One region of the Nocardiopsis tropica genome, then DNA from elsewhere that is predicted to be linked to it. Evidence: riboswitches for the same ligand, from Rfam matches in the RefSeq annotation. Region 1 holds a riboswitch; the other holds the start of a gene.
What was found. Region 1 has a riboswitch for cobalamin ahead of cobN (cobaltochelatase subunit CobN). Riboswitches for the same ligand answer to the same signal wherever they lie in the genome.
Positions count from the first base shown of each region.

Region 2: another riboswitch for cobalamin. It lies ahead of metE (5-methyltetrahydropteroyltriglutamate--homocysteine S-methyltransferase); the one in region 1 lies ahead of cobN (cobaltochelatase subunit CobN).

Region 1 is NZ_JBHSUF010000007.1:203,419-206,736, forward strand. It holds gene cobN (cobaltochelatase subunit CobN) at 1-1,436, opposite strand, end outside; cobalamin riboswitch at 1,471-1,608, opposite strand; gene ACFQBR_RS13480 (ABC transporter ATP-binding protein) at 1,623-2,441, opposite strand; gene ACFQBR_RS13485 (FecCD family ABC transporter permease) at 2,438-3,318, opposite strand, start outside.
Region 2 is NZ_JBHSUF010000001.1:379,157-382,474, forward strand. It holds gene ACFQBR_RS01585 (polysaccharide deacetylase family protein) at 1-887, opposite strand, end outside; cobalamin riboswitch at 1,150-1,324, shown strand; gene metE (5-methyltetrahydropteroyltriglutamate--homocysteine S-methyltransferase) at 1,485-3,318, shown strand, end outside.

The DNA of each region.
Region 1 (3,318 bases):
CGCGGGGGCTGGACCAGCACGACGACGTTGCCCGCCCGGAGGGCGGCCAGCACGAGTTCGCCCTGTTCGTTCACGTACAGCTTGCCGGGTGCGGCGCCCCACGCCTCGGTCATCGCCTCCTTCAGCGCCGGGTCCAGGTCCCGGGTCCAGGCGGCGTACTGCTCGGGGGTGATGCGCACGTGGGCCTCGGTGAGCTGGACGGAGGTCAGCCAGTCCTCGTCCTGGCCGCCCGCCGCGATCAGGGCGTGGATCAGGGCGTCGCCCGCCTCGGTCTCGTCGGGCAGGTCCAGGCCGGGAAGGGCGTCGGGCGCGCCCAGGTCGTAGCCCTCCCGGCGCAGGCGGCGCAGCAGGCGCACCAGGGAGCGGGGGGTGTCGAGCCCGACGGCGTTGCCGATGCGCGCGTGCTTGGTGGGATAGGCGGACAGGACCACGGCGATCCGCTTCTCGGCGGGCGGCACGTGCCGGAGCCGGGCGTGGGCGACGGCGGTCCCGGCCAGCCGCGTGCAGCGCTCGGGGTCGGCGACGTAGCGGGGCAGCCCGTCGCTGTCGATCTCCTTGAAGGAGAACGGCACCGTGATGATGCGGCCGTCGAACTCGGGGATGGCGATCTGGGTGGCCGAGTCGAGCGGGGTGACCCCGTCGTCGGAACCCTCCCAGTCCGCGCGTGAGCTGGTCAGGCACAGGCCCTGGAGGACGGGGACGTCCAGGGCGGCCATGCGCTCCACGTCCCAGGCCTCGTCGTCGCCGCCCGCGCTCGCGGACGCGGGCACGCTGCCGCCCGCCGCGAGGACCGTGACCACCAGGGCGTCGAAGCCGCCGAGCGCCTCGTAGAGGTCGTCGGGGGCCGAGCGCAGCGACCCGGCGAAGACGGGGACGCCCACGGCCCGGCCGGTCGCGTCGACGGCGTCGGCCAGGGCGTGCGCGAACGCCGTGTTGCCGCCCGCCTCGTGGGCCCGGTAGTAGAGGATTCCCACCTCGGGGAGGCCCTGGCCGTGCGGCCGCTCGCGCTCGGCGAAGCCCCACGGCGGGAGCGCCGACGGGGGCTCGAACCCCTCCCCGGTCAGCAGCACGGTGTCCGACAGGAAGGCGTGCAGGCGGCCGAGGTTGGCCGGACCGCCCTCGGCCAGGTAGCGGTGGGCCTCGGTCGCCACCCCGATGGGCACGGTGGAGTGCTCCATGAGCTCGGCGCTGGGCTGCTGCTCGCCGCTGAGGACCACCAGGGGCGTGCCCCGCTCGCGGACGGCGGCCAGACCGGGCCACAGGTCGTGCGAGGAGCCCAGCAGGCGCACCACCACGAGGTCGGCGCGCCCGACGGCGCCGGTGAGTTCGGCGTCGGAGGCGCGGGACGGGTTGGCCCACAGGTAGGCGGCGCCGCTGGCCCGCGCGGACAGCAGGTCGGTGTCGGACGTGGACAGCAGAGCGATCCGGACCGTCATGGCCGGGCTCCTCCCTCGGGGTTCTCGCCCCGTCGGCGGTCGGACTGCCCGGGCCAGTGTCTGGCTGCACCCCTCGTCGGGGTGTCACAGTGGCGGAACCGCCCCGGAATCTCACCGGGTTCCTGTACCACGGGCAAAGGATTCACACTGTAGCCGGGAGCCCCTCCTCCGGTCCCGGCGGGGACGTCAGGAGCGGTCGGCCCGCCCCGGGGGGACGGCGCCCCGGCGCAGGAAGCGGACCACCGGGCCGTCGGCCCCCGGGGTGACCTCGGCCGGGACCCCGTACACCTCTCCGATGAGGTCGGAGGTCAGGACCTCGGAGGGCGTGCCCCCGGCGACCGCCCGGCCGTCCCGGAGCACGACCAGGCGGTCGCAGTACATCGCCGCCAGGTTGAGGTCGTGCAGGGCGATCACGGTGGTCACCGGCAGGCCCGTGACCAGCTCCATCAGGTCGAGCTGGTACTGGATGTCGAGGTGGTTGGTGGGTTCGTCGAGCAGGAGCTCACCGGGTTCCTGGGCCAGGGCCCGGGCGATCTGGGCGCGCTGGCGTTCGCCGCCGGACAGGGTGTGCCAGGACTGGTCGGCCCGGTCCGCCAGTCCGGTGCGCTCCAGCGCCCGCGCCACGGCCTCCAGGTCGGCCGGGGTCATGGGCGTCCAGGACCGGCGGTGCGGGATGCGTCCCAGGGCCACCACCTCGCGGACCGTCAGCTCGGTCTGGGTGTGCGCCTGCTGCTGGACGGTGGCCACCCGCCGTGCCACGGCCCGGCGGCCGACCCGGTCCAGCGGCCGGCCGTCCAGGGTGACCGCCCCGGCGGAGGGGGCGAGCACCCCGGCGAGCAGCCGCAGCAGGGTGGACTTGCCCGACCCGTTGGGTCCCAGCAGGCCGACGGTCTCACCGGGGCGGGTGGCGAGGGTGACGCCGTCGAGCACGAGACGGCCGCCGATCCCGAGGCTGACCCGGTCGGCGCGCAGCCCCTCCCCCGGGTCCCGGACCGGGTGGTTCACGTCTTCCTCCTCACTCGGTACAGCACGGCGATGAAGGCGGGCACCCCGATGAGGGAGGTGACCACCCCCACCGGGATCTCCTGCGGGTCCAGCGCGGTCCGGGCGACCGTGTCCACCCACACCAGGAAGACCGCCCCCGCCAGCGCGGTGACCGGCAGCAGCCGGGCGTGGGAGGAGCCGGTGAGGGCCCGTGCGGCGTGCGGCAGGACCAGGCCCACGAACCCGATCGCGCCCGTGGAGCTGACCAGCACCGCCGTGAGCAGTGCGGTGGCGCTCAGCAGCAGCACGCGGGCCCGGCCCACCCGGACGCCCAGGTTCGCCGCGGCCTCCTCGCCGAAGGCGAAGGCGTCCAGGGTGGTGGTGTGGGCGAGGCAGACGGCGAGCACGAGGCACAGCACCGCGGCGCACAGGAGCACGTCGGTCCATCCGGCGCCGCCGAGGGAGCCCAGCAGCCAGAACAGCACCGCGCGCGTGGTGTCGGCGTCCGCCGAGGTCAGCACGATGAACGAGGTCAGCGCCGAGAACAGCTGCATGGCCGCGACCCCGGACAGCACGACGCGGTCCATGCTCCCGCCGAGGCTGTGGCTGAGCAGCATCACCATGCCGAAGGAGAGCAGGGCGCCCGCGAAGGCCCCCGCCGGGAGCGAGACCGCTCCGGCGCCCCAGCCGAGCACGGTCACGAGGACCGCCCCGGTGGAGGCGCCGGAGGAGACCCCGAGCACGAAGGGGTCCGCCAGCGGGTTGCGGAGCAGGGACTGCATGACCGCGCCGCACACGGCCAGGCCGGCCCCGCAGACCGCGGCGAGCAGGGTGCGGGGCATGCGCAGGTTCCACACGATGCCCTCGCGCAACCGCGTCAGGGGGCTTTCGCCCCACC
Region 2 (3,318 bases), on a different contig from region 1:
CAGTCGACGTCCTCGCCCGCGGGCGGCAGGACCCCGGGGACGGCCGTCTCACGGCTGCTCTCCTCCTCCCGGGGCGGGGCCGCGACGGCGAAGTCGCGGACGCCCCGGGTCGCCGAGCGCAGCGCGCGCTCGCCCAGGTCCGACAGCAGGGGGGCGGACTCCGAGGCGGCGACGACGGCGTGGGTCCTGCCCTCTTCCACGGGGGCGACCTGTCCCGCGTCGAACTCCACGACGAGGTCGCCGGCGGGGTTGAACCCCACGGAGTCGTACAGCGAGGCGATCGGGTGCACCGCGTCCGGAGCCGCGGTCCCCGGGAGGGCGTCCCGCACGAGGCCGTTCAGCTCCTCCAGTTCCCCCTGGCCGGCGATCAGGGCGGTGGAGGGGTGGGTCGAGCCGGTGAGGGCGTCGTACCAGTAGGTGGTGTATCCCTCACGGGTCCCCTCGGAGTCGGTCTCCTCACGGGTCACGCGGACCCCGACGATGTCGTCGTTGGCCGCCGTCAGGTTCCACGCGGACTCGAAGGAGACCGCTCCGGGGTTGGCCGCCTCGAAGGCGTCCACCTCGGCGGACAGCGCGCGGTCCAGGAAGTCGCTCAGCGGGTCGGCGTCGGGGACGACCGGGTAGGAGACCTCCGCGGCCACCCCGCCCTCGCGGGCGAGCTCGGCCTCGGCCAGGTCCACCACGTCGTCGGGGTCGACCACCGTCAGCCCGTCGGGCTCGCCGGCGGCGGGCGGGTCCGCCTCCGGTCCGCCGTCCGCCGACCCCGGGTGCGTATCGCTCACGGGTTCGGAGGCGAGCACGCCGGGCGGGGTGACGGCCAGCCAGACCAGCCCCGCGACGACCGCCAGCGCGACCGCGATCGTGGACAGGGGGTGACCGGGGGCCATGGTCGGTTGGGACTGCTTGTTCACCAGGGGTTCTCCACGTACATCTTCAGACGAACGATCGCGGGGAGCACGGGGGAGGACTCGGCCCCGCGACGCTTCATGTCGGTTGTGACGCCGGCCGCGCAACAGGGGTTCGCGCTGATTCCGGCCGGGGGCACAGGGCAGCACGCCGGGTACAGGGGCGGAGGGGTGCTCCCTATACTTGCAGGCGTGGAAGGTACATGCTCCACCCCAGAACCCGGGCCGCGCCCGGAAGGGGAGGGGTGTGTCGCAAGAGGGAACCCGGTGCGACTCCGGGACTGCCCCGCAGCGGTATGAGGGAACGAACGTCGCCATAAGCACTGGTAATCCGGTCGGAAAGGTCGGAAACCGGGAAGCGGCGGCCAGTAGGAGGACGGTGCTCGCGCCGTCCGCGCCCCCGAGTCCGAAGACCTGCCTCCACCCGGCGGCGCACCCGTGCCGCCGGTGGTCCCGTGCCCCGAGGGAGGGCCGAGGAGCGGCGGCAGGCGCACACGCCCACGGCGTGGCCCCGGGCATGCCCGCGTCCTCGCTCACCCCCGTGGCCGGTACCCGGCTTTCGACGAGGGAGAGAAGCTCATGCCCCACACCCCCGAGGCCTCCCGGCCGTCCGTGCGCTCCACCGTGCACGGCTACCCCCGGATCGGCCCGAACCGGGAACTCAAGCGCGCCTGCGAGTCGTACTGGAGGGGCGAGACCGCCGCGGAGGAGCTGGACGGCATCGCCGCCGGCCTGCGCCTGGGCGTCTACGCCCAGCTGCGCGAGGCGGGAGTCGACGACATCCCGTCCAACACGTTCTCGTACTACGACCACGTCCTGGACACCGCGGTCCTGTTCGACCTGGTGCCCTCCCGGTTCGCCTCGCCGGCCGCCGCCGGCGACCGCGACGAGGAGCTGCGCCGCTACTTCGCCCTCGCCCGGGGCGAGCAGGGCGCCCCGCCGCTGGAGATGACCAAGTGGTTCGACACCAACTACCACTACCTGGTCCCCGAGCTGTCGCCGAGCACCCGCCCGCGCCTGGTCGGTGACAAGCCCCTCGCCGAGTTCCGGGAGGCGGCCGAGGCGGGTTTCCCGACCCGCCCGGTCCTGGTCGGCCCGCTCACCTTCCTCCTGCTGGCCAAGGCCGCGGACGACGCCCCCGAGGGCTGGCGCCCCGTCGAGCTGCTCGACCAGCTCCTGGACGCCTACGCCCAGCTCCTCGCCGGCCTCTCCGCCGCGGGGGCCGCCGAGGTGCAGCTGGACGAGCCGATCCTGGCCACCGACGAGGGACGCGCCGCCGTCGGGCTCCTGGAGCGGGTCTGCCGGCGCCTGGGCTCCCTCACCGAGCGCCCCTCCCTCCTGGTCTCGACCTACTTCGGCTCCATCGGGGCGCCCGCACTGCGGGTCCTGAAGGACTCACCGGTGGAGGCCGTCGGCCTGGACCTGGTCACCGACGGCGAGGGCGTCGACGACCTCGTCAAGGTCTCGGGCCTCGGCGGCACCCGCCTGGTCGCCGGGGTGGTGGAGGGCCGCAACGTCTGGCGGACCGACGTCCCGGCCGCCGTGGCCACGCTCGGCACCCTGCTCGCCCTCACGGACGAGCTGACGGTGAGTACGTCCTGCTCGCTCCTGCACGTGCCGATCGACCTCGACGCGGAGACCTCCCTCGCCCCCGAGCTGCGCGAGGCCCTGGCCTTCGCCAAGCAGAAGGCGTACGAGACGGCCCTTCTCGGCCGCGTCCTCTCGGAGGGGGCCGAGGCCGAGTATGCGGCGGGCGGGGCCGGCGGCGGTCCTGGCTTCACGGACGCCCGCGTGCGCGCCCGCCTGGACGCCCTGGGCCCGGACGCCTACGAGCGCCCCCAGGACAGGGGCGCCCCCACGGACACGCCGCTGACCACGACCACCATCGGGTCGTTCCCCCAGACCGCGGAACTGCGCCGCGCCCGCGCCGCGCGCCGCCGGGGCGCCCTGGCGGAGGACGCCTACAAGCAGATCCTCCGGGAGGAGATCGACCGGGTCGTCGCGCTCCAGGAGGAGATCGGACTGGACGTGCTCGTGCACGGCGAGCCCGAGCGCAACGACATGGTCCAGTACTTCGCCGAGCAGCTGGAGGGCTACGCCACCACCGAGAACGGCTGGGTGCAGTCCTACGGTTCGCGGTGCGTCCGCCCGCCGATCCTGTTCGGCGACGTCTCGCGCCCCGAGCCGATGACCGTCGAGTGGATCACCTACGCCCAGTCGCGCACCGACAAGCCGGTCAAGGGCATGCTGACCGGCCCGGTGACCATGCTCGCCTGGTCGTTCGTGCGCACCGACCAGCCGCTGGGCGACACCGCCCGCCAGGTGGGCCTGGCGCTGAGGGACGAGGTCGCCGACCTGGAGCGCGCGGGCATCCGCCACATCCAGGTGGACGAGGCGGCCCTGCGCGAGCTCC